2 regions of the Cellulomonas electrica genome follow, and region 2 is predicted to be linked to the other one. Evidence: predicted binding sites of a transcription regulator. Region 2 holds the regulator's gene; the other holds the start of a gene.
What was found. The regulator LexA, encoded in region 2, represses DNA repair genes until DNA is damaged. The targets are predictions, from matches to a motif close to TCGAACANNTGTTCGA.
Positions count from the first base shown of each region.

Region 1: the regulator LexA is predicted to act here: its motif matches at 12,629-12,644, upstream of QMF98_RS00925 (HNH endonuclease signature motif containing protein).

Region 1 covers NZ_AP026442.1:196,153-211,661, forward strand. The annotation lists gene QMF98_RS00860 (Nramp family divalent metal transporter) at 1-834, shown strand, start outside; gene QMF98_RS00865 (GNAT family N-acetyltransferase) at 881-1,477, shown strand; gene QMF98_RS00870 (glycoside hydrolase family 94 protein) at 1,584-4,052, opposite strand; gene dcd (dCTP deaminase) at 4,382-4,957, shown strand; gene QMF98_RS00880 (hypothetical protein) at 4,974-6,083, shown strand; gene QMF98_RS00885 (hypothetical protein) at 6,156-6,632, shown strand; gene QMF98_RS00890 (TfoX/Sxy family protein) at 6,746-7,123, opposite strand; gene QMF98_RS00895 (NUDIX domain-containing protein) at 7,243-7,821, shown strand; gene QMF98_RS00900 (ABC transporter ATP-binding protein) at 7,906-9,765, opposite strand; gene QMF98_RS00905 (MarR family winged helix-turn-helix transcriptional regulator) at 9,918-10,445, shown strand; gene QMF98_RS00910 (alpha/beta hydrolase) at 10,862-11,626, shown strand; gene QMF98_RS00915 (MarR family winged helix-turn-helix transcriptional regulator) at 11,642-12,094, opposite strand; gene QMF98_RS00920 (VOC family protein) at 12,162-12,530, shown strand; gene QMF98_RS00925 (HNH endonuclease signature motif containing protein) at 12,667-14,205, shown strand; gene QMF98_RS00930 (TetR/AcrR family transcriptional regulator C-terminal domain-containing protein) at 14,286-15,023, opposite strand; gene QMF98_RS00935 (DUF4386 domain-containing protein) at 15,126-15,509, shown strand, end outside.
Region 2 covers NZ_AP026442.1:2,228,546-2,244,054, forward strand. The annotation lists gene dinB (DNA polymerase IV) at 1-420, opposite strand, end outside; gene QMF98_RS10290 (SAV_6107 family HEPN domain-containing protein) at 417-848, opposite strand; gene QMF98_RS10295 (spermidine synthase) at 982-1,812, shown strand; gene QMF98_RS10300 (cold-shock protein) at 1,907-2,110, opposite strand; gene QMF98_RS10305 (PAC2 family protein) at 2,323-3,252, opposite strand; gene QMF98_RS10310 (response regulator) at 3,376-3,813, opposite strand; gene QMF98_RS10315 (sensor histidine kinase) at 3,938-5,536, opposite strand; gene QMF98_RS10320 (PP2C family protein-serine/threonine phosphatase) at 5,599-6,825, opposite strand; gene QMF98_RS10325 (HelD family protein) at 7,053-9,296, shown strand; gene serA (phosphoglycerate dehydrogenase) at 9,365-10,564, shown strand; gene QMF98_RS10335 (DUF5302 domain-containing protein) at 10,695-10,883, opposite strand; gene QMF98_RS10340 (aldo/keto reductase) at 11,039-12,064, shown strand; gene nrdR (transcriptional regulator NrdR) at 12,044-12,610, opposite strand; gene QMF98_RS10350 (LysM peptidoglycan-binding domain-containing protein) at 12,738-13,181, opposite strand; gene lexA (transcriptional repressor LexA) at 13,469-14,215, shown strand; gene QMF98_RS10360 (L-lactate dehydrogenase) at 14,285-15,289, opposite strand; gene QMF98_RS10365 (ATP-dependent DNA helicase) at 15,376-15,509, opposite strand, start outside.

The DNA of each region.
Region 1 (15,509 bases), 1.7 Mb from region 2:
ACGCTGGTGCTCCGGGGCGGGTTCCGCGGCGTGGAGCGGGTGCTGCTCGCGCTGTCGGCGGTCTTCGTCGCCTACATCGCGGCCGGGATCCTCGCCAAGCCGGACTGGGGTGCGGCGCTGACCGGCTCGGTGGTGCCGTCGATGCCGACCGGACGGGACGCGATCCTGATCGCCACCGCCACGCTCGGCACCACGCTCGCGCCGTGGGGGCTGGCGTTCATCCAGTCCTACGCGGTGGACAAGCGGCTCACCCCCCGCGAGCTGGGGCTGCTGCGGTGGGACGTGATCACCGGTGCGGTGCTCACGGGCGTGATCGGCTTCTTCGTCGTCATCGCGACCGCCGCCACGCTGCACAAGCGCGGCCTGACCATCCAGGACGCCTCGGACGCCGCCGTGGCCCTGGAACCGCTCGCCGGCCGCCTGGCCTCCCAGCTGTTCGCGGCCGGGCTGATCGGTGCCGCCCTGCTCGCGGCGTCGATCCTGCCGCTGTCCACCGCCTACTCGGTGGCGGACATCGCGGGGCGCCCCGCGGCGCTGGACGACTCGATCGCGGAGGCGCCGCTGTTCTACGGCACGTTCGCGTTCGTCACCGTCACCGGTGTGGTGCTGGTGCTGCTGCCGGGCGTCTCCCTGGTGCCGGTGCTGGTGGGCACGCAGGTGATCAACGCGGTGCTGCTGCTGCCGCTGCTCGGCTACATGTCCGGCATCGCGCGGGACAAGCGGCTGATGGGCGAGTACGCGGCGCGGCCGTGGGTGAGCGGCATCTACTGGGTGGCGATCGCCCTGATCACCGTCTGCATCGTGGCGCTCGGGGTGCTGTCGCTGCCGCACTGAGCGGGTCTCGGCACGACGCGTGGGCGGGCACCGGCACACTGGGCCGGTGCCCGCCCTGCTGCGTCGTTACCACCCGTCCGACCTGCCCGGCATGTACCGCCTGTGCCTGCTCACGGGCGAGGCCGGCGGCGACGCCACGGCGCTGTACCGCAACCCGGACCTGCTGGCCCACCTGTACTGCGGGCCGTACCCGGTGGCGGACCCGGGCCTGACCTTCGTGGTGGCCGACGAGCAGGGCGTCGGCGGGTACGTCGTGGCGACGGCGGACACGGTGGCGTTCGACGAGTGGCTCGACGCGAGCTGGTGGCCCTCCCTACGCGCGCAGTACCCGCTGCTGCCCGACCCCGGCGACGGCACGGCCGACCACGTGCTGGTCGAGCGGATCCACCACTGGCAGCACGTCACGCCGCCGGCCGGCTTCCCGGCGCACCTGCACATCGACCTGCTGCCGCGGCTGCAGGGGCAGGGCTGGGGGCGACGGCTGATCGGCGCGCTGTCCGACGAGCTGCGGTCGCGTGACGTGCCGGGCGTGCACCTCGGGGTGGACGCCCGCAACACCGCCGCGATCGCGTTCTACCACCGGCTCGGTTTCCAGCCGGAGGAGTCCTACGAGTGGGGGCAGCGGCTGGTGCTGTCGCTCTGAGAGCGCGGCCGTGCGGGTGGTGCGACGTCGCGCGAGCGCGCGACCGTGCACCGACCGGGCCGCGTCCGAGGGGGCATGATGACGCGGCCCGGCCGGGGACGGTCCGTCAGAGAGTGACCTCGACCTGGACCGTCGCGCCGGCGGGGGCGTAGGGGACGAGGTTGCCCTCGACCGGACGGCCGTCCACCACCAGCCGGCCGCGCGCCCCGCGGGCGCCCGAGTTGGTCACGTGCACGACGTACGTCGCGCCGCGCGCCACCCGGGTCACGGTGAACTCCGGGACGTCCGGCCCGATCTGCGGGTCGACGACGAGCCCGTCGTAGTCCGGCCGCACGCCCAGCAGGTGCTGGGAGACGGCGACGAAGTTCCACGCCGCCGTGCCGGTCAGCCAGCTGTTCTTCGCCTCACCGGCGCGGACGGCCTCCTTGCCGGCGATCATCTGCGCGTACACGTACGGCTCGAGGCGGTGCACCTCGCTGATGTCCTCGCGGTAGGCCGGTGCGATGCGGCGGTAGTGGTCGAACGCCTTGTCACCGCGGCCCAGCACCGTCTCGGCGATGACCACCCACGGGTTGTTGTGGCAGAAGATGCCGCCGTTCTCCTTGTACCCGGGCGGGTACGTCGACACCTCGCCGAGCTCGATCTGGTACGTCGTGTAGGCGGGGTACTGCAGCACCATCCCGTGGGGCGTGCCCAGCAGCTCCTCGACCGAGTCCAGTGCCTGCACGGCGGGCGCCGAGGCGTCGTCCGGCCCGTCGCCCACGCCGATGCCCGCCATCACGGCGAACCCCTGGGGCTCGATCCAGATCTTGCCCTCGGGCTTGGCGTCGGTGCCGACGGGGTTGCCGAAGTAGTCGTACGCGCGCAGGAACCACCTGCCGTCCCAGCCGTCGCTCAGCACGGCCTGGCGCATCTCCTCGACCAGCCCACGGGCCCGCTCGGCGACGTCGGCCAGCCCGCGCCGGGCGGCCAGCTCGGCGTACTCGCGCCCGTAGAGCACGAACTGTGCGGCGATGAACACCGACTCCGCGACGCCGCCGGCCTTGTTCTCCGTCGTCTGGAACGGCTCGCCCGGCTCGGTGGAGAAGCAGTTGAGGTTGAGGCAGTCGTTCCAGTCGGCGCGGCCGATCAGCGGCAGCCCGTGCGGGCCGCGGTGGGTGACCGTGAACTCGAACGACCTGGTCAGGTGCTCGAACAACGGCACCTCGGTGCCCGGCTCGTTGTCGAACGGCACGGGCTCGTCGAGGATCGAGACGTCGCCGGTCTCCTTGACGTAGGCCGCGACACCGGCGATCAGCCACAGCGGGTCGTCGTTGAAGCCGGAGCCGATGTCGTTGTTCCCGCGCTTGGTCAGCGGCTGGTACTGGTGGTACGCCGACCCGTCGGGGAACTGCGTCGCGGCGATGTCGAGGATGCGCTCGCGGGCCCGCGCCGGGATCAGGTGCACGAACCCCAGCAGGTCCTGGTTGGAGTCGCGGAAGCCCATCCCGCGCCCGATGCCCGTCTCGAAGTACGAGGCCGAGCGGGACATGTTGAACGTGACCATGCACTGGTACTGGTTCCAGATGTTGACCATCCGGTCGAGCTTCTCGTCACCGCTGCGCACCGAGTAGCTCGACAGCAGGCCGGTCCAGTAGGCGCGCAGCCCGTCGAACGCCTGGTCCGTCTGCTCGGTGGTGGCGAACCGGGAGAGCAGCGCGTGCGCCCGCTGCTTGTTGATCACCTGGTGGGCGTCGTCCTCCCACTTCTGCTCGTCGGGGTTCTCCACGTAGCCGAGCACGTAGGTGAGCACCCGGGACTCGCCGGGCTCCAGGGACACGTGCACCGAGTGCGACCCGATCGGGTACCAGCCGGACGCCACCGAGTTGGCCGACTCGCCGGCCAGCGGGACCGCGGCCTCGCCGAGCCCGTTGTACGCGCCGACGAACGTGTCGCGGTCGGTGTCGAACCCGTCGGCGTGGGTGTTGACGGCGAACACGGCGTAGTGGTCCCGGCGCTCGCGGTACTCGGTGCGGTGGTAGATCGCCGAGCCGTGCGGCCCGTCCTGCTCCACCTCGACCTCGCCGATCGACAGGTTGCGCTGGTAGTTCGTCTGGTCGTCCTGCGCGTTCCACAGGCAGAACTCGACGAAGCTGAACAGCGTCACGTCCTTGTGCTGGTCGGAGGTGTTGGTCACCTCGACGCGCTGCACCTCGGCGTCCTCGCCGACCGGCACGAACACCAGCGTCTCCACCTTGACGCCGCGGCGCTCGCCCGTGATGCGGGTGTAGCCCATGCCGTGCCGCGTCTCGAAGTGGTCGAGCTCGGCCTTGACCGGCATCCACGACGGCGTCCACACGTCGCCGCCGTCGTTGACGTACAGGTACCGACCGCCCGCGTCGGCGGGGACGTTGTTGTAGCGGTACCGGGTGAGGCGCCGCATCTTGGCGTCCCGGTAGAAGGAGTAGCCGCCGGCCTGGTGCGAGATCAGCGAGAAGAAGCGCTCGGAGCCGAGGTAGTTGATCCACGGGTACGGCGTGCGCGGGGTGGTGATGACGTACTCGCGTGCGTCGTCGTCGAAGTGGCCGTAGCGCATGCCGGTGCCTCTCGTGGTGCCGGCGCGTGTGCCGCGGGTCCGCTGCTGTGCGGTCGCCGCGGCCACCTGGCGCCGGGGAACGTGGTCGCAAGTGTGGGCTGAGTGCGTGTGCGAGAGCGCTCCCACGCTCTCGCGGCAGACGATAGTGCCTCCGGTGCCGGGGTGGCGAACCCCCTGGCGGGGCGCCCATGAGGTGCCGAGCTGGGCACATCCAGGCGAGATGGGCACCTCCACGTGCTCATCTCGCGTCGAGGTGCCCAGCTCGTTGCGCGTCCGCCGGTGGCCGGAAGGCTCAGGAGCCGCCGGGGTCCGACGGCTACCGTGTCCCCGTGCTGCTCTCCGACCGTGACATCCGGACCGAGCTCGCCTCCGGCCGCGTGGTGCTCGACCCGTTCGACCCTGCGATGGTGCAGCCGTCGAGCGTGGACGTGCGGCTCGACAAGTGGTTCCGGCTGTTCGACAACCACAAGTACGCCGTGATCGACCCCGCCGAGGAGCAGCCCGAGCTGACGCGGCTGGTCGAGGTGGCGCCGAACGAGCCGTTCGTGCTGCACCCCGGCGAGTTCGTGCTCGGCTCGACGTTCGAGCAGGTCAGCCTGCCCGACGACGTGGCGGCGCGGCTCGAGGGCAAGTCGTCGCTGGGCCGGCTCGGGCTGCTGACGCACTCCACCGCCGGGTTCGTCGACCCCGGCTTCAGCGGTCACGTCACGCTCGAGCTGTCCAACGTGGCGACGCTGCCGATCAAGCTGTGGCCCGGCATGAAGGTCGGCCAGCTGTGCTTCTTCCGGCTGTCCTCGGCGGCGGAGCGCCCGTACGGCTCGACGGCGGCCGGCTCCCGGTACCAGGGTCAGCGCGGGCCGACCGCCTCGCGGTCGTGGCTGAACTTCCACCGCACGCCGGTGTGACGGAGCGGGTGACCGCATGAGCGACGAGCAGCTGCCCCCGCTCGACACCCAGGACCCGCAGGTGCGGGCCCGCCACCTGCTCGCGCTGCCGGCCGGGGTGGGCACCGACGAGGTGGAGGTGCTGGCCCAGAGCCGCTTCACCGCCGCGCGCTGGGAGGAGCCGACCGACACCGGCGCGGTCCGGACGGGGCTGCGGCCCGCCGTCACCGCCGCATTCGGCATCCGGGCGGTGCCCGCCGGCGCCCAGCCGGCCCACGCCCTTCGGCTGGGCCGCATGTCCCGGTTGGTCGGCCCGTACTCGGTCACCCCCGAGGACGCGATGGCGCTCCGGCTGCCCGCCACCACGCGCACGGTGTGGTCCCTCGACTGCCCGGCGGAGCGCGGCGAGCCGCCGTGGCCGGGTGGCGATCGCGACGGCCTGAAGCGGGCGTTCCCCAAGGGTGTGCCGGTGCGGGACGAGGAGCGGGCGCTCGTCTGGCTGGTCGCCACCGCCCGGCGGCTGCAGGGTGCGGTGCGGGTCGCCGACTCCGGCGTGGTGCTGACACCGGACGTCGACCAGGCGATCGACCTGACCGTCCTGACCGACCGCTGGCTCGAGCCGGACGAGGCGGTGGCGGTGGTGCGCCGGGTGCTGCCGCGCGCCCACCGGTCCGGTGAGCGGGTGCATCAGCCCTGGTCGGGGCCGCCGCACCCGGACGATGCGGCGGTACGTGCGGCGCTGGGACCGTTCGGGGTGCAGGACGCCGCCGAGCGGGCACGGCTGTCCGCCGAGGCGGACGCGTACGACCGGTGGATGATGGCGCACCCACCGGCCGCCGAGGCGTTCGGCGTCGAGGCGGACCTCGGTGTGGACGGCATCCTGGTGGTCGAGGTCAGCGAGCGGCAGGAGGTGCCGCCGCTGCTGCGCAGCCTGCCGTGGGCGGCCAACGGCGTCGTGGCCTACCGCGTGCACTGGGAACCGGCCGACGTCACCGAGCTCGAGGCCGAGCGGCCGTCGCTGGAGCATCGGGTCGCCCGGGGGCGCACGTCGCCGCGCATCCAGGCGATCGCCAAGGCGCTCCACGAGGCGGTGGGCGGCGAGGTGGCCGACGAGGCCGACTTCCTGGTGGACCCCGCCGACCTCTGACGGCGTGCGCGCGACGGCCGATCGGGTCGTCAGGGGATGCCAGGCGGGGCGGCAGCGACTAGACACAGGGGCATGGGAACCCTGGTGCGGTCGACGGTGCTCGGTCTGGCGGTCGGGGGGAGGACCTCGACGGCGTTCGCGGTGCCGGTGATGGTGGGCACACGCGGCCGCACCGGCCTGGGGGCCGCGCTGCTGCGGCTGCTGGCCCGTGCTGCGGTGGTCGGTGAGCTGGTGGGGGACAAGCTGCCCAGCACGCCGTCCCGCACGGACGGACCCGTGCTGTACGGCCGCACGGCGGCCGGTGCGCTCGGTGCGCTCGCGCTGTCGGTGCTGGAGCGGCGGCGGGTCGGCTCGCACGTCCTGGCGCTGGTCGCCGGGGGCGCGGGGGCGTTCGTCGGGTCGATCGCCGGGCGGGAGTGGCGGCGCTGGGCCGACGAGGAGGGCCCCGACGGCCTGCGCCCCGACTGGAAGGCCGCCGTGATGGAGGACGCGCTGGTGCTGGGCAGCGCGGCCCGCCTGGTCGGCACCTCGCGCGACCCGCGGTTCTGACCACCGATTCTCCGACCCCAGCTCCGAGGCGTTCCGCGCCGGGGATCCGTCCGCCGGTCCCGCGGCCGGTGCTGCGGCTCCGGTCGCAATGCGGCCGACGCTGCCGCGCGGGGCTAGGACGCCCTCGGGGCCCGGGCAGGCTTGCGGGGCTTCGGCGCCTTCGGTGGGAGGACGGCGACCTCGTCGTACGCACGCCGTACCCAGTCCGCCGCACGCTCGTCGTCCCACGCGGCCGGGAGCGACGTGTAGCCGCCCATCGGCCGCTCGGCCGGACCGAACGGACCCGTGCCCTCGAGGGCCGTGAGCTCCGCCTGGCTGGCCGGGTCCGGCAGGCGCACGCCGACGTCGCTGCCGAGCAGCCCGGCGAACATGTTGCCGTGCACGAACGCCCCGAGGTTCCCGAACATCGGCTTGACCTCCGCCTCCGGCAGCCCCTCGAGCAGCGCGCGGAACCGGTCCTTGTCGGCATCGGTGGGTCGGGGGATCTGCATGCTGCTCCCTTCCCGGGCGGGTTGGCGTCAGCGTAGGGCGGTGCGGGTGGCCCGCCTAGGCTCGGCGGGTGACGACGGGCGACGTGACGAGGGACGACCGCACGGCCACGGGCGGCGACGTGACGGCGGATGACGAGGCGGCGGCTGACCGGGGCTGGCGGACCACGGGGTCGCGGGTGGTCTACGAGAACCGGTGGATCCGGGTGCGCGAGGACGCCGTCCAGCACCCGGACGGGAAGCCCGGCGTGTACGGCGTGGTCGAGGTGCGGCAGCCGGCGGTGTTCGTGGTGGCCGTCACCGACGACGACGAGGTGGTGCTGATCACCCAGCACCGGTACACCACCGGGCCAGGGTCGGTGGAGGTGCCGGCGGGCGGCTCGGACGGTCAGCAGCCGCTGGTCGCCGCGCAGCGGGAGCTGGCGGAGGAGACCGGGCTCGCCGCGGAGCGGTGGATGTACGTCGGGGCGGTCGAGTCGCTGAACGGGGTGGCGGACGCGCCCGGGCACGTGTTCGTGGCGCAGGGTCTGACGCGGCTCCCGGGGTCGGCGGCCGCGCACCAGGCCGAGGAGGGGATCAGCATCGTCCGGCTGGTGCCGTTCGGGCAGGCGCTGGCCATGGCAGCGGCGGGGGAGATCCGCGACGGGGAGTCGCTCGCGGCGCTGGCCCTGGCGGGCATCCACCTCGGCCGCTTCCGCTGAGCCCGGCGGCTCGCGACGATCGAGTGCGGCCGCGAGCCGCTTCGTTCGGCGGGCCTGGGTCCCTCCGACCCTGGCTGTGCCGACTCAGGCCGCCGCCGCCGGGGCGAACTGCGTGCGGTAGAGGTCGGCGTACAGGCCGCCGGCGGCGATGAGCTCGTCGTGCGTTCCGGACTGCACCACGCGGCCCTCGTCGAGCACCACGATCAGGTCCGCCGCGCGGATGGTGGACAGCCGGTGGGCGATCACCAGAGACGTGCGCCCGACGAGCGCCGCGTCCAGCGCCGCCTGCACGGCGGCCTCCGACTCGGAGTCGAGGTGGGCGGTCGCCTCGTCGAGCACCACCACGTCGGGCGCCTTGAGCAGCAGGCGCGCGATCGCCAGCCGCTGCCGCTCGCCGCCGGACAGCCGGTACCCGCGGTCGCCGACCACCGTGTCGATGCCCTCGGGCAGGGAGTGCACCAGGTCCCAGACCTGCGCCTGGCGCAGGGCAGCCTCGATGTCGTCGTCGGACGCGTCGGGCCGGACGAACCGCAGGTTGCCCGCGATCGTGTCGTGGAACAGGTGCGCCTCCTGGCTGACCACACCGACCGTCGCACGCAGCGACGCGGCGGTGACGTCCGGCAGGTCGAGGCCGGCGACGGACACCGAACCCTCCGTCGGGTCGTACATCCGGGTGACCAGCTGGGAGATCGTCGTCTTGCCGGCGCCGGACGGGCCGACCAGCGCGACCATCGACCCGGCCGGGACGGTGAACGAGACGTCGTGCAGGGTGTCGGCCACCGGGTCGTGCCGCAGCTGGGCGACCGACTCGAGCGACGCCAGGGACACCTCGTCGGCGGACGGGTACCGGAACCGCACGTGGTCGAGGCGCACCTCGGCGCCGCGCGCCGCGACGGCCGCCCGCAGGTCCACCGCATCCGGCTTCTCGGCGACCGTCGGCGTCAGGTCCAGCACCTCGAGCACCCGCTCGAAGCTGACCAGGGCCGTCATCACGTCCACCTGCACGTTCGACATGGCGGTCAGCGGCCCGTACAGCCGGGTGAGGTACGACGCCAGGGCCACCACCACGCCGACGGTCAGCTGCTGCCGCACGGCCAGTACGCCGCCGTAGCCGTAGATGATCGCCACGGCGACCGACGCCACGGTGGTGAGCCCGACCCGGAACCACGTCGCGTACAGCGCCTGCCGCACGCCGATGTCCCGTACCCGTCCGGCCTGCGCCGCGTACGCCGCGGACTCGCGGTCCGGGTCGCCGAACACCTTCACCAGGTGCGCGCCGGCCACGTTGAACCGCTCGGTCATCGTCTGCGACGCCTCGGCGTTGAGCTCGTAGCTCTCGCGCGTGATCGCCGAGATCTTGCGGCCGAACCAACGGGCCGGGAACACGAACGCCGGCAGCAGGACCAGGGACAGCAGGGTGAGCTGCCAGGACATCGACAGCATGGCGCCCAGCACGAACGCGACCGTGAGGGCGTTGGCGACGACGTTCTGCAGGGTGGAGGTGAACGCCTGCTGCGCGCCGAGCACGTCGCCGTTGAGCCGCTGCACCAGCGCACCGGTCTTGGCGCGGGAGAAGAACGCCAGCGGCATGCGCTGGACGTGGTCGAACACCGCGGTGCGCAGGTCGAGGATCAGGCCCTCGCCGACGGTCGCGGACAGCCAGCGCTCGGCGACGGACAGGGCGGCCGAGGCGACGGCCAGCAGCGCGACGGCTCCCGCGATGCCGATCACCACGTTGGCGCGGCCCTTGGCGATGCCGTCGTCGATCAGGTGCTTGAGCAGCAGCGGGGTCGCGGCGCCGACGCCGGCGTCGACCGCCAGCAGGACCACGAAGACGGTCAGCCGCGCCCGGTAGGGGCGGGCGAAGCCGAGGATCCGACGGAGCGTGCCCGGGGCGAGGTGCTGGTCGGTGACGGAGCGGTCGCGGCCGAAGGTGCGCAGCATGGGGCCGCCGTGCATGGGTGACGGGGTGGACACGGGCGCCTCCGGGGTCGGACTGGTGCGGCTGCGGTCGTCGAGGGCTCGGGTACGGCGTAGCTCGGCGACCGTTGCTGAGGTTACCTCACAATGTGTGTGGTTCCGGTAGCCTCCTGCTCATGAGCACCGCGAACGGCCGCGACATTCCCGCGCGGGAGAGCGCTGTGGGCGCGCCCGGTGCCGGGGTCCCGGACCACCACGCCGGTCACGCCCCGGCCGACGACGCCGGTGAGGTGCTCGAGCTGGTGCACGGGCTGATGCACTCCCTGCGCCGCGAGGCGGCCGACCGCAACGGACCCGTCGGCACCATGCCGGGCCAGGTTCGGCTGCTGCGGATGCTCAACCGCTGCGACCGGCCGCGGCGACTCGGTGAGCTGGCCCAGGCGATGGACGTCGCCCCGCGGTCCATGACCAGCAAGGTCGACCAGGCCGAGGCCGACGGGCTGGTGCGGCGGGTGCCGGACCCGGCGGACAGGCGCGCGACGCTCGTCGAGCTGACCGACCACGGGCGCCAGGTCCTCGCCGACGTGTGGGCGCAGCGGGACGTCGGGATGCGCCGCCGGCTCGAGCGGCTGACGGAGGCCGAGCGTGGCGAGCTGCTCGCGCTGCTGCGTCGCGTAGCCGGGTCGGACGGGCCGTCGGCCTGACGCGGCCGGGTGGCTGGTGCACAGCACGGCGGCAGCCCGTGGCGGCAGGTCCCGGGCCGGCCCGATACCTCACCCGTCCCGTCTGGTGAGATCTGTGAGAGGATGGCTGGCAGCAGGAGCCCGATGGGCGCCTGTCAGCATGAGACTCCGCCAGGTGGTAGCGGAGCGAGCCACGCACATGGACGTGGCCGCAGGGGACCTGCGATGCGACCCTGGGTCCACAGCCGGAACCACTGCAGGGTTCCGACGAAAGACGAGCCCCGGTACTCGCCCCACGGCGGGACCGGGGCTTCGTGCATCCCGGGACCGGGCGTCGACCCTTCGACGGGCGTCGCGCGCGTGCTGCGTGGCAGGGTGGGGCGGCCGCACCGACGACGCGCCGGGCGAGCCCGCCGGAACGACCAAGGAGACGCCTGATGGCCCGGATCACCTGCAACTTCTTCTCGACGACCCTGCGGGTGAGCACGGCGATCACCGTGCTGCTCCCGGAGCCGGCGGACGGGCAGATCGGGGTGACGGGGTCCGGGTCGGACGCGCCGCCGCCCGTGCTCTACCTGCTGCACGGGCTCTCGGACGACGAGACGATCTGGACGCGTCACACGTCGATCGAGCGGTACGTCGCGAAGCTGGGCCTGGCCGTCGTGATGCCGCGGGCCGGGCGCTCGTTCTACCAGGACGAGGCCTACGGCTCCGCGTACTGGAGCTTTCTCACCCAGGAGCTGCCGGAGATGGTGCAGCGCTTCTTCCGGGTGTCCGACCGGCCGGAGGACACCTTCGTCGCCGGCCTGTCGATGGGGGGCTACGGGGCGTTCCGGATGGCGCTGACGCACCCCGACCGGTTCGGTGCCGCTGCGTCACTGTCCGGGGCGCTGGACGTGGCGCACCCCGACCAGGCGGCGCTGTGGGCGGACGAGGTGCCGCAGGTGCTGGCCGGCGCGCCCGTTCCTGCCGACGTGGACCTGATGGCGCTGCTGCGCGGCGCCGATCGGGACGCGCTGCCGCCGCTCTACCTCGCGTGCGGCACCGAGGACTTCCTGTACCCGTCGAACGAGCGCTTCCTGGCGCTCGCCGCCGAGCTGGGCGTGCCCGTGCGGACGGAGCTGCGGCCCGGGACGCACGAGTGGGGGTTCTGGGACGAGTCGATCCAGCGCGTGCTGGAGTGGCTGCCCCTGCACCGGTAGCGGGCGGGTTCGGGGCTAGCGGCCGGCGTCGTCACCCTCGAGCGCGTCGATGCACTTCTCGAGGTATCCCAGCAGGTCACGGGTCTGCGCCGCCGTCAGACCGGCCACCATCTGGGCGTCCACCGCGTCCGCGCGCGCCTGCGCCTGGGCGAGCAGGCGTGCGCCCTCGGGGGAGAGCGCGGTGGGCCGGGCGCGGCCGGACGGGGCCTGCTCCGGGCGCTCGACCAGGCCGCGGTCCTGGAGGCCGCGCAGCAGGGTGCTCATCGTCTGCCGCGTGACGAAGGCGTTCCGGGCCAGGTCGGAGCTGGAGATCCCCGGTGTCCGCGACAACAGCTCCATGCAGACGTACTGCGGAGTGCTGAGACCGAGCGGTCGGAGCGTGTCGTCCATCCGCGTACGCAGCGAGGCCTGGGCGTGCTTGAGCACGTACCCGACGACGTGCGCGAGGTCGTCCGGCCTTTGACGCATGTCAGTAGTCTGACATATGGTCCGCATGTCAGAACACTGACATCCACTCGGACGACAGGTGAGCGCCATGGCAGTGACCGGACCCGACTTCATCGCCCTGCAGGTGCGTGACCTGGAGAAGGCGGCGGCCTTCTACGAGGAGCACCTCGGCCTCACCCGTGCGCCCGCGTCGCCCCCGGGCGCGGTGGTCTTCACGACGAGCCCGGTCGCCTTCGCGGTACGCGAGCCGTTGCCGGGCGTCGACCTGGACGGCGTGCCGCAGCCGGGCGTCGGCGTGGCGCTGTGGCTGCACGCCGACGACGCGCAGCAGCTGCACGACTCGCTGGTCGCCGCCGGGGTGCGGGTGGTGCAGCCGCCGGTGCCGACCCCGTTCGGGCTCACCTTCACGCTGCTGGACCTGGACGGGTACGCCATCACCATCCACGACGGGCACTGATCGGCGCGGCGTCCGGTTCACGAGGTCGGTGGGCACTCCACCCACTGCGGGGGGTCTGTGGAGGAGCCCGACGGCGTGTCGGTACTCGCCGATAGCATACGAACATGCGTTCGAACGGTGTTGTGGCGATGGCGGCATGACGGCGGCTGTCGTCGACCGCCCCGTGGCGGCGCGCCTCGACGCGGCGCCGACGGAGGATGTGGTGCGCGCGGCGCAGGTCTTGCTCACCGCGGTCGACGCCGCGGAGTCGTGGTCGGCCGGTGAGCGTCGCGCGGCGCTGGGGGACGTGGACCGCACGGCCGCCCTGCTGGCCGCCGCGCGGGCGCGGCTGTTGGCCGCCGAGCGGGCCGCCGGGACGTGGGCGCTGCACGGGGACCGGGACCTGGCCGCCTGGCGCGCCCGGACCTCGCACGCCGGGGTTCGGGAGGCGGTCGGCCAGGTGCGGCAGGCCGATGCGATCACGACGATGCCGCAGGTGCGCGACGCGCTGACCACGGGTGCGATCACCACCGCGCATGTCGACGCCATCGCCCGGTTCACCGCCACGGCATCGCCGCAGGTCGCCGAGCTCGCGCGGTCCGGTGCAGGGCAGGCGGAGATCGTGGCACTGGCCACCCGGGTGGACGGCGCAGGCCTGGGAAAGGCGCTGACGCGGTGGCAGGCCGAGCTCGACCCGACCGCTCGGCAGCGCGCGCACGACCAGCAGCAGGCTGCGCGCTACCTCAACCTCTCCGAGACCTCTGGCGGCACCTATGTCAAAGGCCTGCTCGACTCCGTCGCCGGTCACCGGTTGCGGCTCGCGCTGGAGGCGGTGAGCCCGCGGCCGGGCCTCGACGACGAGCGCGCCCCGGAGCAGCGGCGGGCCGACGCCCTCGTCCAGCTGGCAGACCGGGCGCTCCACGACACCGGCCCTGCGACGGGTCCTGCCGGCAGGCCGCACGTCAGCCTGGTCCTGAGCGAGTCGACGTGGCGCGCCCTGCGCGCGGGCGGTCGCCGATCGGTCGGTGAACGGGGTGTGGCCGGCGAGCACGGTGCCGCCGATGGGCGGAGTGTGGCCGGCGAGTGCGGCCCGGGCCGCGAGCGGGCGGCCGCCGATGCGCGGGGTGTGGCCGGCGGGCGGGCTGCGGCGGGCGAACGGGGTGCGGGCGGCAGGTCGGATCCGGCTGGGCCGAGCGCGGGGAGTGCCGTGGCGACGGGTCGATCTCTCGTCGGCGTGCCACCGGTGTGCGACGAGGACGGGAACCCGTGGCCGGCCTCCGAGGTGGGGCGGGTGCTGTGCGACTGCCACGTGACCCGCCTCGTCGTCGACGCCGACTCGGTGCCGCTGGACCTCGGCCGTACGCAGCGCCTGTTCAGCGCCCATCAGCGGCGTGCGGCGACCGTCCGCGACGGTGGGTGCGGATGGCCTGGGTGCGGTACGCCGGCGCGGTGGTGCGAGCTTCACCATCTGAGGTGGTGGGACCGCGACGGCGGTCCGACGGACCTGAGAAATGCAGTGATGCTCTGCTCGTTCCACCACCACCAGGTCCACCGGCGAGATCTCACCGTGCACCGCCAACCGCCCGACCCTGCGGAGGAGTCGCCAGGCGGCCGACGGCTCAGTCGCTACCGGTTCACCACGCCGCACGGGCGTGACGCGATCACCCTGCGGGTCGGCGGCCCTGGGGGCCCATGACCTGCACCGTGGTGCCGTGGTGCCGGCGTATCCGGGGGCCTGGTGCCGTGGTGCCGTGGTGCTCATGAGGTCGTCGGGCGTCAGTGGCCGCCGCGCGGGCTCCAGCCAGTGCTACGGAGGCGTTCGAAGCCGTCGAGCATCAGGTCCAGGGCGAACTCGAACTCGGCCTGGTCGTCGCAGCCGCGGGCGACCACGGTTCCGTCGTCGTGCGTGGCGGTCAGCACGGTGGCGGCGATGTTGGGGAAGTGCTCCGCGAGCGCCTGCAGCATCGCCTGCTGGACCTCCGGCGATGCGTCCTCGACCGCCCGGCCGCCGTCGGCAGCGGACGTGTCGGGACCGGCGGGCTCGTCGAACAGCTCCTGCGTGAACCCCCACATGCGGCTGCCGAGGGCGTGCATCACGTGGTGCGTCAGCTCGGCGCTGAACCCGCCGGTGCGGAACGTGCCGATCACCGAGTCGATGTAGCCGAGCACCGCCGGGGTGCGGGAGGTGCGCGACTCGAGCACGGAGCGGCCCCACGGGTGCCGCAACAGCACCCGCCGTGCCGACAGGACCCGCAACCGGATCGCCGCGCGCCAGTCGACGCCTGTGGCTGGCGGGTCGATCTCGGCGACCAGCAGCTCGATCATGCCGTCGAGCAGCTGCTCCTTGTTGGCGACGTGCTTGTAGAGCGCCATCGGCACGACGTCGAGCTCCTGGGCCAGCCGGCGCATGCTCAGCGCCTCGATGCCGATCCGGTCGGCGAGCGCCACGGCACCCGTGAGCACCCGGTCTCGGTTGAGGCGCGGACGCGTGGCGGCGGTCGACGGGCGGGCCATGGGCGGCTCCGATCCTTGACAGGCGTACGCCGTACACCCTAGCGTCCGAGGCGTCAGGTGTACGGCGTACACCGAAGCTACACCCACCCGAAGGAGCCCGCCATGGACTCGAACCGACGCACGGCCGTCGTCGCCGGCGCCCTCTACCTGCTGACGTTCGTCTCGTCGATCCCGGCCGTCGGGCTGCTTGCGCCGGTGCTGCACGACCCGCGGTACGTGCTCGGTACGGGGGCCGACGCCCGCGTCCTCACCGGCGGCCTGCTCGACCTGGTCAACGCCGCCGCGTGCATCGGCACGGCGGTGGTGCTGTTCCCCGTGGTCCGCCGTCAGCACCAGGCTGCGGCGCTCGGCTTCGTCGCCGCGCGGCTGATGGAGGCGGCGATCATCGCCATCGGCGTCGTCAGCCTGTTCACCGTGGTCACGCTCCGCCGCTCGTACGCGGCTGGGCACGCCGGCGACCCGGCGACCCTGGTCGCCGTGAGCTCG
Region 2 (15,509 bases):
CGCGATCGCCGTGGGTGGTCCGATGCGACGCCGCGCACCGGCCACGTCGAGGAACGCCTCGTCGACGCTCACCTGCTCCACGAGCGCGGTCACGTCGCGGAGCACCGACATCACGCCCTCGGACACCTCGTGGTACGCGTGGTGGTCGGGCGGGACGACGACGGCCTGCGGGCACATGCGCAGAGCCGTGGACATCGGCATCGCGGAGTGGACGCCGAACGCCCGCGCCTCGTAGGTCGCGGCCAGCACGACCCCTCGCTGGGCACCGCCCACGATCACGGGCAGCCCGCGCAGCTGTGGTCGACGCGCAAGCTCGACGGAGGCGAAGAACGCATCCATGTCGACGTGGAGGATGGTGCACCCGTCCTCCTCGCTGCCCCAGTCCCGCTTGGCCGCGGCGGACCGGGGACCGCGACTCATGAGGCCCTCGCGGCATGGGCCTCGCCGTCGAGATACGTCCGCACCACGTCGACGAAGTCCTCCGCCTCGACGAGCGCCTGCTCGGCACGAGCACCGGTGACGAGGTCGAACCGACCCGCCTCGACCGCCGCCCGCAGCGGCGCCGCGTCCGCGAAGACCGCCCCCCACCGGCTCAACGACGGCGCGACGGAGCCGAGCTGGCCCCACACCGTGCGAGGCGCCGAGCGCCCAGCCGGTGCGCCCTCGGCCGCGACGACGGCCGCCGCGGCCCGCACGGCCGCGAGGTGCGCGTGGGACAGCTGCTCCCACGGCTCGGCGGAGAACTGAGCCGCCACGAGCTCAGCGTCGGCGCGGGCGAGCAGCTGACGGACGCGCGACGGAACCGGGGCACCGCCTGTGGTCACCGACCTCGGACTCGTCGCTCTCATCGCCGCACCTCCCGCCCTCATCATCGAACAGGTGTTCGATCGCCGTCAACCCGGACGGTACGCTGGCCACGTGCCGCCATCCCCGGGGCGTCCCCGACGGCGCCCACCCTCGCACCGACCACCCACACGGTCCGTGCCGAGCGACGAGCGGTGGCCGCAGGAGCCGGTGCGGATCAGCACGGGGACGGCGCAGGTGGTCCGGACGGCCGACGACCCGGACGGCGTCACGCTCCTGGTCAACGGCGTGCCGAGCTCGCACCTGGACCTCGCCGACCCCACGCGGCTCGAGTTCGAGTACATGCAGCAGATGACGGCCGTGCTGGACGCCTTCCGGCCTCCGCCCGCCGCGCTCACGGTGGTGCACCTGGGCGCCGGCGCCTGCGCGCTCGCGCGAGCCGTGCACGCGGCGCGGCCCGAGTCGCGGCAGCTGGCCGTGGAGCTGGACGGGCAGCTGGCGGCGCTGGTGCGCAGCTGGTTCGACCTGCCGCGGTCCCCCGCGCTGCGGATCCGGGTCGGCGACGCACGCACCGAGCTGGGCCGCCTGCCGGACGCCTCGGCGGACGTCGTCGTCCGCGACGTGTTCGCCGGCGACCGCACCCCCGACCCGCTCACCACTGCCGAGCTGACCGCGGACGTGAGCCGGGTGCTGCGGCCCGGCGGTCTCTACCTCGCCAACTGCGCCGACCGTCCACCGCTCACTCTGGCACGCTCGGAGGTGGCGACGGTCGCCTCGGTGTTCACCCACGTCGCCGCCATCGCCGAGCCGGCTCAGCTCAAGGGGCGCCGGTACGGCAACGTCGTCCTCGCGGCGACCGACGCGTCCGCCGTGCTGGACTCCCCCGCGCTGGCCAGGGCGCTGCGGTCCCTCCCCGTGCCGGCGCACCTGCTGCACGGCACGGAGCTGAGCGGCTTCGCGGGCCGGGCACCCGTCCGCCACGATGTGGACGAGGCACCACGCCCCTGACCGCCGGACACACGTCGGGGCCGCACCCCCACGAGGTGCGGCCCCGTCGTTCTGGTTGTGGTCCTCTACCGGAAAGCCCCGCAGGGGCTGCCGATCAGAGGGGACGGACGTGCTCGGCCTGCGGGCCCTTCGCGCCCTGCGTGATCTCGAACTCGACGCGCTGGCCCTCGTCCAGCGACCGGTAACCCTGGGTGTCGATCGCCGAGTAGTGGACGAAGACGTCGGCGCCGCCGCCGTCCTGGGCGATGAACCCGTAGCCCTTCTCGGCGTTGAACCACTTGACAGCACCCTGTGCCATGTCCTGATTCCTTCTGTCCCACCGGTGACGGCGCAGGCCCGCTGCCTCCGCCGTGCCGCAATGCCTCACGTGCTGCCCCGGGGTGGCACAGCCAAGCGCCGGTCAAGCGTCCGTACGTCACTGCAACGCAGGCATCCTTGCACGTGGGACGTGACGCACGCCACGGTTCTGGGACGAACGGACCTCGCTCCACGCAACGATCTGGTAAAGGGCTACCCCTCGTCGGACTGCTCGGCGAGGAACCGCTCGAACTCGGCGCCGAGCTCGTCCGCGGTCGGCAGCTCGTCGGTCGAGGCCAGCAGGTTCGTCCGCCCGATGCTCCGGGTGAACGCGTCGTACTGCTCCTCGAGCGCGTGCACCAAGGAGGCGACCTCCTCGGAGCCGGCCACCTGCTCGTCGATCTGCCGCATGGTCTGGTGCGCGGCGGGCTCCAGCGCCCCGACCTTCAGCTGCAGGCCGGTCGCGCGCTCCACCCGCCCGAGCGCCGCGATGGCGGCCTGCGGGAACGGCGACTGGGACAGGTAGTGCGGGACGTGCACCGCGAAGCCCATCGCGTCGTGCCCCGACTGACCGAGGCGGTACTCGAGGAGCGCCTGGGCGCTGGCCGGGACCTGCACGGTGCCGAACCACGCCGGCTGGTCCGCGACCAGCTCGGGCCTGGTGCCGTGCGCGGTGACGGACACCGGCCGCGTGTGCGGCAGACCCATCGGGATGCCGTGCAGGCCGATGGTCAGCGGCACGTCGAAGCGCTCCACCACCTGACGGACGGCGGCCACGTACCGCTCCCACTGCACGTCCGGCTCGGTGCCGTGCAGCAGCAGGAAGGGCACGCCCTGCTCGTCCTCGACCAGGTCGACCGCGAGCTCGGGCTCGTCGTACGACGTCCAGGTGGTGGAGTCGAAGGTCATCGCCGGCCGACGGGAGCGGTAGTCCATCAGCTGGTCGACGTCGAACGTGACCAGCCGGCGGGACCCGAGCTGCTCGGTGAGGTGCTCCGCGGCGAGCTGGCCGGCCTGGCCGGCGTCGACGAACCCGCGGACGGCGTGCACCAGCACCGGGCCGGAGCCGATGGTCGCACCGCGCGCGTCCACCTCAGCGGCGACCTGCGGGTCGACGTCGTAGATCTCGCTGGGATCCAGCATGTGGCGCCTCGCTCGTCCTCGTCCTGCGCCGGGCGGTGCACCCGGTCGAGGGTCACAACGCCGCGACGCCCCCGACTCTTCCCGGGACGGTTCCGCCGCGGGAGCCGTCGGCGTGAGCGTGCGTCAGTGCGCGGGGAGCCGCACGATCTCGACGAAGAACTCGTCGATCTGGCGCACCACGTCGATGAACCGGTCGAAGTCCACCGGCTTGGTCACGTAGGCGTTCGCGTGCAGCGAGTAGCTGCGGACGACGTCCTCCTCGGCCTCCGAGGTGGTCAGCACGACGACCGGGATCTTGCGGAGCTCGTCGTCGGACTTCAGCGCCTGCAGCACCTCGCGGCCGTCCATCCGAGGCAGGTTGAGGTCGAGCAGGATCAGGTCCGGCGTCGGGGCCTGCGCGTGCTCCCCCTGCTTGCGCAGGAACTCGAGTGCACTGACGCCGTCGGACACCACGGCGAGGCGGTTGCGCAGCTTGTTGTGCTCGAACGCCTCGCGCGTCATCAGGACGTCCCCGGGGTCGTCCTCCACCAGCAGCACGTCGATGATCTTCTGGTCCGGCACGGATGCACCGTCCTCTCGTCTCGTCAGGCCCCGGTCGGGCCGGTTCGGGTGGTGGCCGAGTCAGGTTCTGAACGGGCCAGGTCGTGGGCGGGTCAGGTCGTGAGCGGGTCAGGTCGTGAGCGGGTCAGGTTGTGAGCGGGTCAGGCGTTCGCGCGTCGGGTGTCGGCAGGGGGAACGGCTGCACCGCTTCCATGCCCTCCGGCCCGGACGGGCGTTCGACCTCGACCCCGGGCAGCGTCCACCGGATCGACGTCCCGGCGCCCGCCGTGCCGTCGATCCAGATCCGGCCGCCGTGGTACTCGACGATCTTCTTGCACAGGGCGAGCCCGATGCCCGTGCCCTCGTACACGTCCTTGGCGTGCAGCCGCTGGAAGATGACGAAGACCCGCTCGGCGTACTGCGGCTCGATGCCGATGCCGTTGTCCCGGCACTCCAGCTCCCAGAACCCGTCGTCCGCCGGCCTCGCGCTCACGTGGACCCGCGGCGCACGGTCGGGGTGACGGAACTTGATCGCGTTGCCGACCAGGTTCTGCAGCAGCTGCTCGAGCAGGGGCGGCTCGCCGCGGACCACCGGCAGCTCGTCGTGCGTCACCACCGCGTCGCTCTCCTGGATCCGCTCCGAGAGCGTGTCCAGCGCCGCGTCGAGCGCGTCCTGCAGGGGCACGTCCGAGCTCTCGCCGCCCAGCCGACCCACGCGGGAGAAGCCCAGCAGGTCCTGGATCAGCTGCTGCATCCGCTTGGCGCCGTCCACGGCGAACTGGATGTACTGGTCGGCCCGCTCGTCCAGCTGACCGCCGTACCGCTTGGCGAGCAGCTGGGTGAAGGACGCGACCTTGCGCAGGGGTTCCTGCAGGTCGTGCGAGGCGACGTAGGCGAACTGCTCGAGGTCGCGGTTGGACCGCCGCAGCTCCTCGGCCTGCTCGGTGAGTCGCGCGTGCGCCTCCTCCAGACCCGCGCGCGACGCCTGGATCTGCTGCACCTGGACGACGAGGGCGTGCCGCATCGCCTCGACGTCGCGCGCCAGCACCTCGAACTCCCCGGGGCCGTCCAGCGTGACCTCGTGCAGCAGGTCGCCGGAGGTCACGGCGCGGGTGTCCGCCGTCAGCTGGTCGATCGGGCGGAGCACCCAGCCCCGCAGGGCGCGCCAGAGCAGGACGCCGGCGACGACGGCCGACACGGCCAGCAGCGCGACCGAGGCCAGCAGCACCTGCGTGTACAGGGCGAGCCGGTTCAGCGCACCGTCCCGCTCGGCGCGCAGTGCGGTGGACAGGCCGCTCGCCTGGTCGTGGACCGCGTCGAAGAGACGCTGACCGGCCTGCACCTGCGCCGCCGCCACGGAGCCGGCACCCTGGGCCCGCACCTGCGCGACGACGGGGTCGGCCCACCCGGAGGTCCACGCCTCGGCCGCCGCAGCAGCGCGCCGGCCGGCGTTCGCGGCAGCGACGTCACCGGAGCCCGACAGGTCGGCCGCCAGGGCGTCGAAGCCGCCGTCGGGAGCGCTGCGGAGCGTGTCGAACGGTCCGAGCGTCGACGGGTCCGCGGCCATGGCGTACGAGAGGACGGCCGACCGGGCGTCGGCCAGCCCGGCGTAGGCGCTGTCCGCCCGGGTGATCTCGTCGAAGCTGCGCTGCGTGACCGCCCGCTGCACGGACAGCAGCCGAGCAGCGGCCAGCGTCGCGACCACCAGCACCACGGCGAGCACGACGGTCGCGGTCGTCAGCATGCCGGTCAGCCGGTCGCGCAGGGTGCGGATCGGAACAACCCGGCGTGAGGAGCGCGGCGTCGTCATGACCTCCGCCCGATCACGATCACCGCCGCGTCGTCGACGAGGTCGCCGCCGTGCCGGTCCCGCACGGCATCGAGCACCGTGGTCACCAGCGGGTCGTCACCGGCGCCGGGCGGCACCGCCGGGACGTGGCCGTGGGCGGCGGCCGCACCCTCGACCACCCGGAGCAGACCGTCCTTGCCGAGCCGCTCGCCCCCGCCGCCGACGGTCGCCTCGAGCAGACCGTCCGTGTAGAGCATCACGCGCCAGCGGTCCCCGAGCTCGAGCGGCAGCGGGTCCCAGCCACCGGGTACGGGGATGCCCAGGGCACGGCCCCGTGCCGAGGCGGGCAACAGCCGAGCCGGGTCGCCCACCAGCATGGGCACCGGGTGTCCTGCCAGGTACAGGTCGGCGTGCCGCCGGTCCGGGTGCACCGCCAGCATCGACACCGTGGTGAACAGCTCGGGCCGCGAGCGCTCGGTGGCCAGCACCAGCTCGAGCTGCCCGAGGATCTGCTCGGTCGGGACGCCGGTCACCACGAGCGTGCGCCACGCCGTGCGCAAGGTGGCGCCCAGCGCCGCCTCGTCGGGCCCGTGACCGCAGACGTCGCCCACCATCGCCAGCACGGTGCCGTCCGGCCGCTGCACCACGTCGTAGAAGTCGCCGCCCAGCAGACCGTCCCGGCCCGCCCGGTACCCGACGCGCACCTCGAGGCCCGGGTCCTGGACCGACGGCCTCGGCAGCAGCGCCCGCTCCAGCCGCGCCGCCTCCGCGCCTCGCACGAGGCTGCGGTACAGAGCCCTGTCGGTGTCCTCCAGCCGGCGGCGCTGCACGGCGTAGCGCACCGAACGACCGAGGCTCTCGCCGTCGACGTCGCCCTTCACCAGGTAGTCCTGGGCGCCTGCGGCGACCGCGGCGAGCCCCACCCCGTCGCCGGCAAGTCCTGTGAGCACCACGACAGCGGGCGCCTGGTGGGACAGCAGCCGCTCCAGACCCGCGAGGCCGACGGTGTCCGGCAGACCGAGGTCCAGCAGCACGCAGTCCACGTCGAGCCGCTCGAGCGCCTGGTCCATGGTGCGCACCCACGTGAGGCGCGTCTCCAGGCCGGCGTCCGCGAGGTGCTCCCGCACCAGCAGGGCGTCCCCGTCGTCGTCCTCCACCAGGAGGATGCGGAGCGGGCCGTCCGTCCGCGTCCCGACCGGGCCGAAGCGGGTGACGTCGTCCGACGCGGGCGGCGTGTGCCTCACAGGTCTCCTCTCCGGCCGGCCGTCTGGCGAAGCGTACGGCGGGGCACCGCCCGGCGCGCGGCGGGCGGTGGCGCAGCGCACCGCGCGGACACGCGCGTGCAGCGCCTACGCCGGAGTCGGATAATGGACGGCCGCCCGCGCCGATCGACACCCTCGATCGAACTCCGGGCGACGTCCGTGCAGGACCCGGAACGACGGCCACGGGCCGCCGGACAGGAGCGCAGCAGGTGGCAGGACGTCAGGACGAGCTCGCCGGCGAGCAGCAGGTGGTCGACGAGCTGTACGCCCGGCTGGACCAGCAGCGAGCCCAGACCCGGGACCGCCTCGCCGCGGTGCGACGGTCCGGCCCGTCCGGGTCCCCGCAGAACCGCAGCGAGCGGGACGCGTTCGCCACCCTGTACGAGGACCGGCTCGCGCAGCTGGAGGCGGTCGAGGACCGCCTCGCCTTCGGCCGGCTCGACCTGGACGACGGCCAGCGCCGCTACGTCGGACGCATCGGGCTGACCGACGCCGAGCAGACCCCGCTGCTGACCGACTGGCGCGCTCCCGCGGCGCGGGCGTTCTACCGGGCGACCGCGGCGCATCCCGAGGGGGTGGTGCAGCGACGTCACCTGGTGACGTCCGGTCGCACCGTCACCGGCGTCGAGGACGAGGTGCTCGACCTGGACCGGCTGGACGCGTCGGACACCGCCGGGACGCTGAGCGGAGAGGGGGCGCTGCTGGCGGCCCTCGGCGCTCGGCGCACCGGCCGGATGGGCGACATCGTCGCCACGATCCAGGCGGAGCAGGACGCGGTCATCCGGGCCGACCTGCAGGGGACCCTGGTGGTGCAGGGCGGTCCGGGCACCGGCAAGACGGCCGTGGCCCTGCACCGGGCGGCCTACCTGCTCTACGCGCACCGCCGCCTCCTCGAGCGCGCGGGGGTGCTGCTCGTGGGCCCGAGCAGGACGTTCCTGCGCTACATCGACCAGGTGCTGCCTGCGCTCGGCGAGACCGGCGTGGTCACCACCACGCTGTCGGAGCTGTACCCGGGCGTCGTCGGCGTGGCGCCCGAGGCCGCTGACGTGGCGGAGCTGAAGGGCCGTGCCGTGATGGCCCGCGTCGTGGCACGGGCGGTCCGCGCGCGCCAGCGCGTTCCCGCTGCACCGGTGAGCGTCCGGATCGACGGCAGGCTCGTGGAGGTGCGGCCCTCGGACGTCGCCTCGGCGATCGCACGCGCGCAGCGCCAGCACCGGCCGCACAACCAGGCCCGCATCGGCTTCGTCCGCGACATGCTGGGACGGCTCGCGGAGCAGTACGCCGCCCAGCTGGGTTTCCCCGTCCCGGCGGACGAGCGCGCCGAGCTGATGGAGGAGCTGCGGACGACGCGGGAGATCCGCATCGCGCTGAACCTCGCGTGGATGCCGCTGACGGCCGAGAAGCTCGTCTCCGACCTGTACGCCAAGCCGCACCGGCTGGCCGAGGCCGCACCGGAGCTGAGCGCCGCGCAGCGTCAGCTGCTCGCACGGCCGGCCGAGTCGCCGTGGACGGCCGCCGACGTCCCGCTGCTCGACGAGGCGGCCGAGCTGCTCGGTGAGGACGACCAGGCCGCTCGCGCCCAGGCACGCAACGCCGCACGGCGCCGTGCGGAGGAGGTGGAGTACGCCCGGCAGGTGCTCGCGTCCACCGGGGCCGGCGGGCTGGTCTCGGCGGAGTCGCTCGCGGACCGGTTCGCCGGCACCGGACCGTCGCTCACCACGGCGGAACGAGCCGCCGCAGACCGCTCCTGGACCTACGGGCACGTCGTCGTGGACGAGGCGCAGGAGCTGTCGGCGATGGCGTGGCGAGCGCTGCTGCGGCGCGTGCCGACCCGGTCGATGACGGTGGTCGGCGACGTGGCGCAGACGTCGTCGCCTGGCGGTGCGAGCTCGTGGTCCGGGATGCTCGACCCGGTGCTCGGCGGCTCGTGGCGGCTGGCCGAGCTGACCGTCAACTACCGCACGCCGGCAGTCGTCGCGGAGGCCGCGGGCCGCATGGCGGTCGCGGTCGGCCTGCCCGTCAGCCCCCTGACCTCCGCCCGCGACGTCGAGGACGCCCTGGTGATCGAGGGGGTGGCTGCCGACGAGCTCGTCGACGCGGCCGCGCAGCGTGCCCTCAAGGCGGTCGGCGACGTGTCCGACGCGGCCGGCTCCGGTCGGGTCGCGCTGGTGGCGGTCCCCCACCGCCTGCCGCACGTCCGCGCGGCGCTGGCGGCGCTCGGCCGGCCGGTCGCGGGCGCGGACGACGGCACGGCGGTGGACCTCGGTGCGGACCTCGTGGTGCTCAGCCCGGTCCAGACGAAGGGCCTGGAGTTCGACGTGGTCGTGCTCGTCGAGCCGGCCGAGGTGCTGCAGGAGAGCGCCGGGGACCTGTACGTCGCGATGACCCGGCCGACGCAGCTGCTGCACGTCGTGCACGCGAACCCCCTGCCGGACGGTCTCCGGCCGGCCTGAGGCCCTCGGGGACGTCCGCGGAGCGGACCGTTGCCCGTCCGAGGCGCGGACGGGCGCACCATGGTGTCGTGCTGAAGGCCCTGCTGCTGGAGAACATCCACCCCCACGCCCGCACCATCCTCACCGAGGCCGGGTTCGAGGTGGTCACGCGGTCCGGCGCGCTCGACGAGGACGAGCTGATCGAGGCGCTCGACGGCGTGCACATGCTCGGGATCCGGTCGAAGACCCAGGTGTCGGCCCGTGCGCTCGAGCACGCCCCGGACCTGCTCACCGTCGGCGCGTTCTGCATCGGCACCAACCAGATCGACCTTCGCGCCGCCGCGTCGCACGGCATCGCGGCCTTCAACGCGCCGTTCTCCAACACCCGGTCGGTCGTGGAGCTGGCGATCTCCGAGATCATCGCGCTCACCCGGCGGCTGGTGGACTTCGACCGGCAGATGCACGCGGGCGTGTGGAACAAGTCGGCCAGCGGCGCCCACGAGGTGCGCGGCCGGACGCTGGGCATCGTCGGCTACGGCAACATCGGCACGCAGCTGTCGGTGCTGGCGGAGAACCTCGGCATGTCGGTGGTGTTCTACGACACCGCCGAGAAGCTCGCCCTGGGCAACGCTCGCCGCATGCACTCGCTCGACGAGCTGCTCGAGGCAGCCGACGTGGTCACGCTCCACGTCGACGGTCGGTCCGGCAACGCCGGGCTGTTCGGCGCCAAGCAGTTCGCCCGGATGCGCGAGGGTGCGATCTTCCTCAACCTGTCCCGCGGTTTCGTCGTCGACTACCCGGCGCTGCAGGAGGCCATCACCTCCGGGCACGTCGCCGGGGCGGCGGTCGACGTGTTCGCGCACGAGCCGAAGCGCAACGGCGACCCCTTCGAGTCCGAGCTGCGCGGCCTGCCGAACGTGATCCTCACCCCGCACACCGGTGGCTCCACCGAGGAGGCGCAGGAGGCGATCGGGCAGTTCGTCGCCCACAAGGTGCGCGACTACCTCACCACCGGCTCGACGACCCTGTCGGTCAACGTGCCCAACCTCGCGCTGGACCAGGCGCCGGACGTGCACCGCCTGGCGTACCTGCACCGCAACGTGCCCGGCGTGCTCGCCGCGGTGAACGCGACCCTGGCCGAGCACGGTGTCAACATCGAGGGCCAGCTGCTGGCCACGCGCGGCGAGCTGGGCTACGTGGTGACGGACGCCGGGAGCCTGGTCGACGAGGCGGCCGTGACGGCGCTGCGGGACCGCCCCGAGTCCGTCCGCCTGCGTCTGCTCTCCTGAGGTCGGGACGACGACGGCCGTCGTCGCACTGCTGCGACGACGGCCGTGGTCGTGCACCTGGGAGCCCTGCCCGGGTCCGGGACCGGTCCGGCCCGGGTCGATCCCGGAACAGACCCCGATCAGCCCCGTGTCAGGCCGAGCCGCTCTTGCGCTGGAACCGACGCTGCACGGGTCCGGACGTCTCGGACCCGCGGACGGAACCGCTGCCCGCCGAGCCGTCGGTCGTCCGGTGCTGTGCCGACTTCTTCCGCTCCAGAGCCTCCCGGAACTTCGCCTTGGCGTCCTCGCTCACCGTCGGTGCGTGCTCCTCGTCCGCCATGGGCCCTCCCTCATAGTGCGGGCACCGCCCGCTGCCGCCCATCCGGGCGGCCTGGGGCCAGCCTGGCCCGTCGGCGTGACGACGGGCAAGCCGGACAGCCGCGAGACCCTTACCGGCCACCTCGGGTGCGCCGGCTCTGCCGTAGCGTCGGCCACGTGCACGCCTTCCCCGAGCCGGTACCGACCCGACGCGCGGCCGGTCTGATCCTCCCGTCCGTCTCTCTCGGGCTGTGGCAGAACTTCGGCCAGGACACGTCCTTCGACGCCCAGCGGGCCCTCGTGCTGCGCGCCGTCGACCGCGGCGTCTTCCACCTCGACCTGGCGAACAACTACGGACCCCCGCCCTTCGCCGCCGAGGAGGCCGTGGGTCGGCTGCTCGACCGGGAGCTCGCGGCGCACCGTGACGACCTGGTGATCACCACCAAGGCGGGCTATCGCGCGTGGCCAGGACCGTACGGGGAGCACGGCTCGGCGAAGTACCTCCGCGCGTCCCTCGACCGTTCGTTGCGGGCATTGCGGACCGACCACGTCGACGTCTTCTACTCGCACCGGTACGACCCCGCGACGCCGCTGGCGGAGACGATCGGTGCACTCGCGGGTGCGGTCCGCGCCGGGAAGGCACGGGCCGTCGGCATCTCCTCGTACTCGGCGGACCGGACCCGGGAGGCGCTGCGCGTCGCCGACGAGCTCGGCATCCGGCTCACGGTCCACCAGTCGGCCTACTCCATGCTGAACCGGTGGGTGGAGCGGCCCGGGAGCGACGGCCGGTCGCTGCTGGACGTGGTCGGTGACGCCGGGATGGGCATGGTGGCCTTCTCGCCGCTCGCGCAGGGGATGCTCAGCACCCGCTACCTGCACGGTGTACCGGCGGGCTCCCGCGCTGCACGGGGCGGTCCCCTCCGCCCCGAGTGGCTCACCGAGGAGGCGCTGGGGCACGTGCGCGCGCTGGACGAGATCGCACGGGCTTCAGGACGGACGCTGCCGCAGCTCGCGCTGGCGTGGGTGCTGCGCGACCCACGGGTGACGACCGTGCTGGTGGGTGCGCGTACGCCGCAGCAGCTGGACGAGAACCTGGCCGGTGCGGCGACCGCGCCGCTGACCGAGGACGAGCTCGTCGCGGTCGAGCCTCACGCCGTCGATGCCGGCATCAACCTCTGGGGTTCACGCTCGAGCGACCTCTGACGGCGGACCCGGCGGCGTCGGGACCGACGGTCGACCGTCGGCCGGGCTCGCAGCCGGCTCCTCCGTCGCGTCGGGAGCCACGTCGTCGGAGTCGTGGTCCTCGTGCGCGGCCCGCAGCACGGTGATCGCCGCCTCGAAGTCCTCCAGGGAGTCGAAGCCCTGGTACACGGAGGCGAACCGGAGGTACGCGACCTCGTCGAGCTCGCGCAGCGGACCGAGGATCGCCAGCCCGATCTCGTAGGCGTCGACCTCGGCCTGGCCGGACGAGCGGAGCGTCTCCTCGACGCGCTGCGCCAGCAGGGCCAGGTCGTCCTCGCTGACCGGCCGACCCTGACAGGCCTTGCGGACGCCGTTGACGACCTTCTCCCGGCTGAAGGGCTCGGTGGCGCCGGACCGCTTCACCACCGCGAGGCTCGTGGTCTCGAGCGTGGTGAACCGTCGTCCGCACTGCGGGCACTGACGTCGACGACGGATCGATGCACCGTCGTCAGACGTCCGCGAGTCCACGACGCGCGAGTCGGGGTTCCGGCAGAAGGGGCAGTGCACAGGGGTCCTCTCACCTGTGCCGCCACCCGGGGGCGGTCGGCGGCACCGTCGAACGACCCCTCCGACTCGTCGGGGTCGCAGGCGACGCTAAGCGACGCCTGCGGGCCGCGCAAGGAACGAAGGGCCGTCAGCCGGCGGCGGGAACCACCAGCTCCTCGCCCGCCACCAGGCCCGAGTCGCCCATCCCGTTCAGCTTCTGCAGCTCGACCACCACGTCCCGGACGTCCTGACCGGGACGCGCGACCGACGCGGCGATGCCCCACAACGTCTCGCCCGGCGTCACGACGTGCCGCTCGACCACCGGAGCGGAGGCGGGTCCGTCAGCCGCTGCCCTGCTCCCCAGGACGCCGACGCCGGCCACGAGCAGCAGCGAGAGCGCCGCCACCACGACGCGCCCCCGCCGGGTCAGCCGCAGCGGCCGCTCCTGAGCCGACCGCTCGTCCGCCGGCGCCGTCGCATCCGGCACCAGCCGGAGGTGCCGCTCCCGCGTCCCTGCGACACCGCGAGGCGCCGCCGCACCAGCCCGGACGGGAACGACCGCCGGACGTGCCGTGACCAGGATCGCGCTCATGCTGCCCACCTCCGTCGCGGGTGGCACCTCGCGGCGCCACCACCGGATCGAACATCCGTTCGTCGAACGTCTGTACGATGTCTACCAGACCCGACCGACATCCGTCGAGACACGCTCGAACAGGTGTTTGAGTCCGGGTGCCGCGGGCCATACGCTCGCTGCACGGCGACAGACCATCACCGACCACTGACACGACCCGCGCGGCGCTGGGACCAGGCGGGACGCGGACGGCGGGGTCGGTGGGCGCGACGGTCCGGCACGCCGCCGGCCACAGGGAGGACAGCGCGGTGACGGACAGCAGGCGGACGGACGAGGACGGGACCCTCGCCTCGGTGCACGCACTACCGGACGGCGCCCCCGACGACGAGGGGCTCACACCGCGTCAGCGGTTGGTGCTGGCGACGATCAAGCAGTCCGTCGAGGGCCGCGGCTACCCGCCGAGCATGCGGGAGATCGGCGAGGCGGTCGGCCTGACCAGCCCGTCGTCGGTCAAGCACCAGCTGACCGTGCTCGAGCGCAAGGGCTACCTGCGCCGGGACCCGAACCGGCCCCGCGCGATCGAGGTGGTCCAGCCCGACGACTCCCGTGCGGTGCGCATCGGGACGGCGGAATGGGCGGCCGGTCTCGACCCCGACCTGCCGGAGCTGGACCGCACCCCCGGGCCGGCATACGTGCCCGTCGTCGGACGGATCGCGGCCGGTGGCCCGATCCTCGCCGACCAGGTGGTGGAGGACGTCTTCCCGCTCCCCCGCCAGGTGGTCGGCGAGGGCGACCTCTTCCTGCTCCGGGTCCGGGGCGACTCGATGATCGACGCCGCCATCTGCGACGGCGACTGGGTGGTGGTACGGCGCCAGCCGGTGGCGGAGAACGGCGAGATCGTCGCGGCGATGATCGACGGCGAGGCGACGGTCAAGACGCTCAAGCGCACGGACGGTCACGTCTGGCTGATGCCGCAGAATCCCGCGTACGCACCGATCCCCGGCGACGACTCGACGGTGCTCGGTCGTGTGGTCAGCGTGCTGCGCAGCCTCTAGCGCGATCGGCGCACGCCAGGACGGCCCTGCGGGCCCGCCGGTCAGGACCGGCGAGCCCGCAGGCGTCGACTAGAACCCGAACTGCCGCGCGACCGACCGCACCGCGTCGGCGGACCGTCGCATGCCCGCGAGCTCGTCGCTGGACATCGGCACCGGCATCCGCTCGCCCACGCCGTCGGCCGCCACCACGGCCGGGACGGAGAGGCAGACGTCGCTGATGCCGTGGTAGCCCTCGAGCAGGGACGAGACCGGCAGGATGCGGTGCTCGTCCTTGAGGATCGCCTCGATGATGCGCGAGCCGGCGAGCCCGATGGCGTAGTTCGTCGCGCCCTTGCCCTCGATGATCTTGTAGGCGGACTCGACCACGTCGCGGGCGATCGCCTCCCGGACGCCGGCGGTCAGCGGACCACGGTCGCCGAAGCCGTTCCAGTCCAGCAGCGGCACCGCGCCGAGGCTCGCCGAGCTCCAGAGCGGGATCTCCGTGTCCCCGTGCTCCCCGGCGACGTAGGCGTGCACGTTCTGCACCGCAACCCCGGTGTGCTGGGCGATGAGGAAGCGCAGGCGCGAGGAGTCGAGCACGGTGCCGGAGCCGAACAGCTGCGACGGCGGCAGGCCGGAGATCTTCAGCGCCGCGTAGGTCACCACGTCGACAGGGTTGGTCACCATCACGTAGACGGCGTTCGGCGCCACGCGGACGATGCTGGGCAGCACCTTCTGCACCAGTGAGATGGTCGCCCCGGCCAGGTCGAGGCGGCTCTGGCCGGGCTTCTGCTTGGCGCCGGCCGTGAACATCACCACGTCGGCGTCGGCGAGGACCCCGATGTCGTCCGAGCCGACGACCTCCGCCATCGACATGAACTGGATCCCGTGCGACAGGTCCAGCGCCTCGGCCTCGACCTTCGCGCGGTTGATGTCGAACAGCGCCACGGTCCGCGCCGAACCCCTCATCAGCGCGGCGTAGGCCATGGTCGACCCCACGGCGCCCGCACCGACGATCGCCAGCTTCGAGGCCCTGCGGGGAGAGAAGACGGTCCCGTGCAGGCCACCCTCGTCGATGTCGTCGCTCTCGCTCACGGCTCCTCCTCGCGGTGCGCCGCGACCTGGCGGCGGCAGCAGGACGTTGGTCACGCCCTGACCGGATCACCCCGGTACTCGGAAGGCTAGTCGGCCGCCGCCAGCCGTTGCAGCGCGGAGAGAGCGACGTCACGCCGGGTCGTCGTCCAGAACGGCGGCATGCTCCTGGTCAGGAACGTGCCGTACCGAGCGGTCGCCAGACGAGGGTCCAGGACCGCCA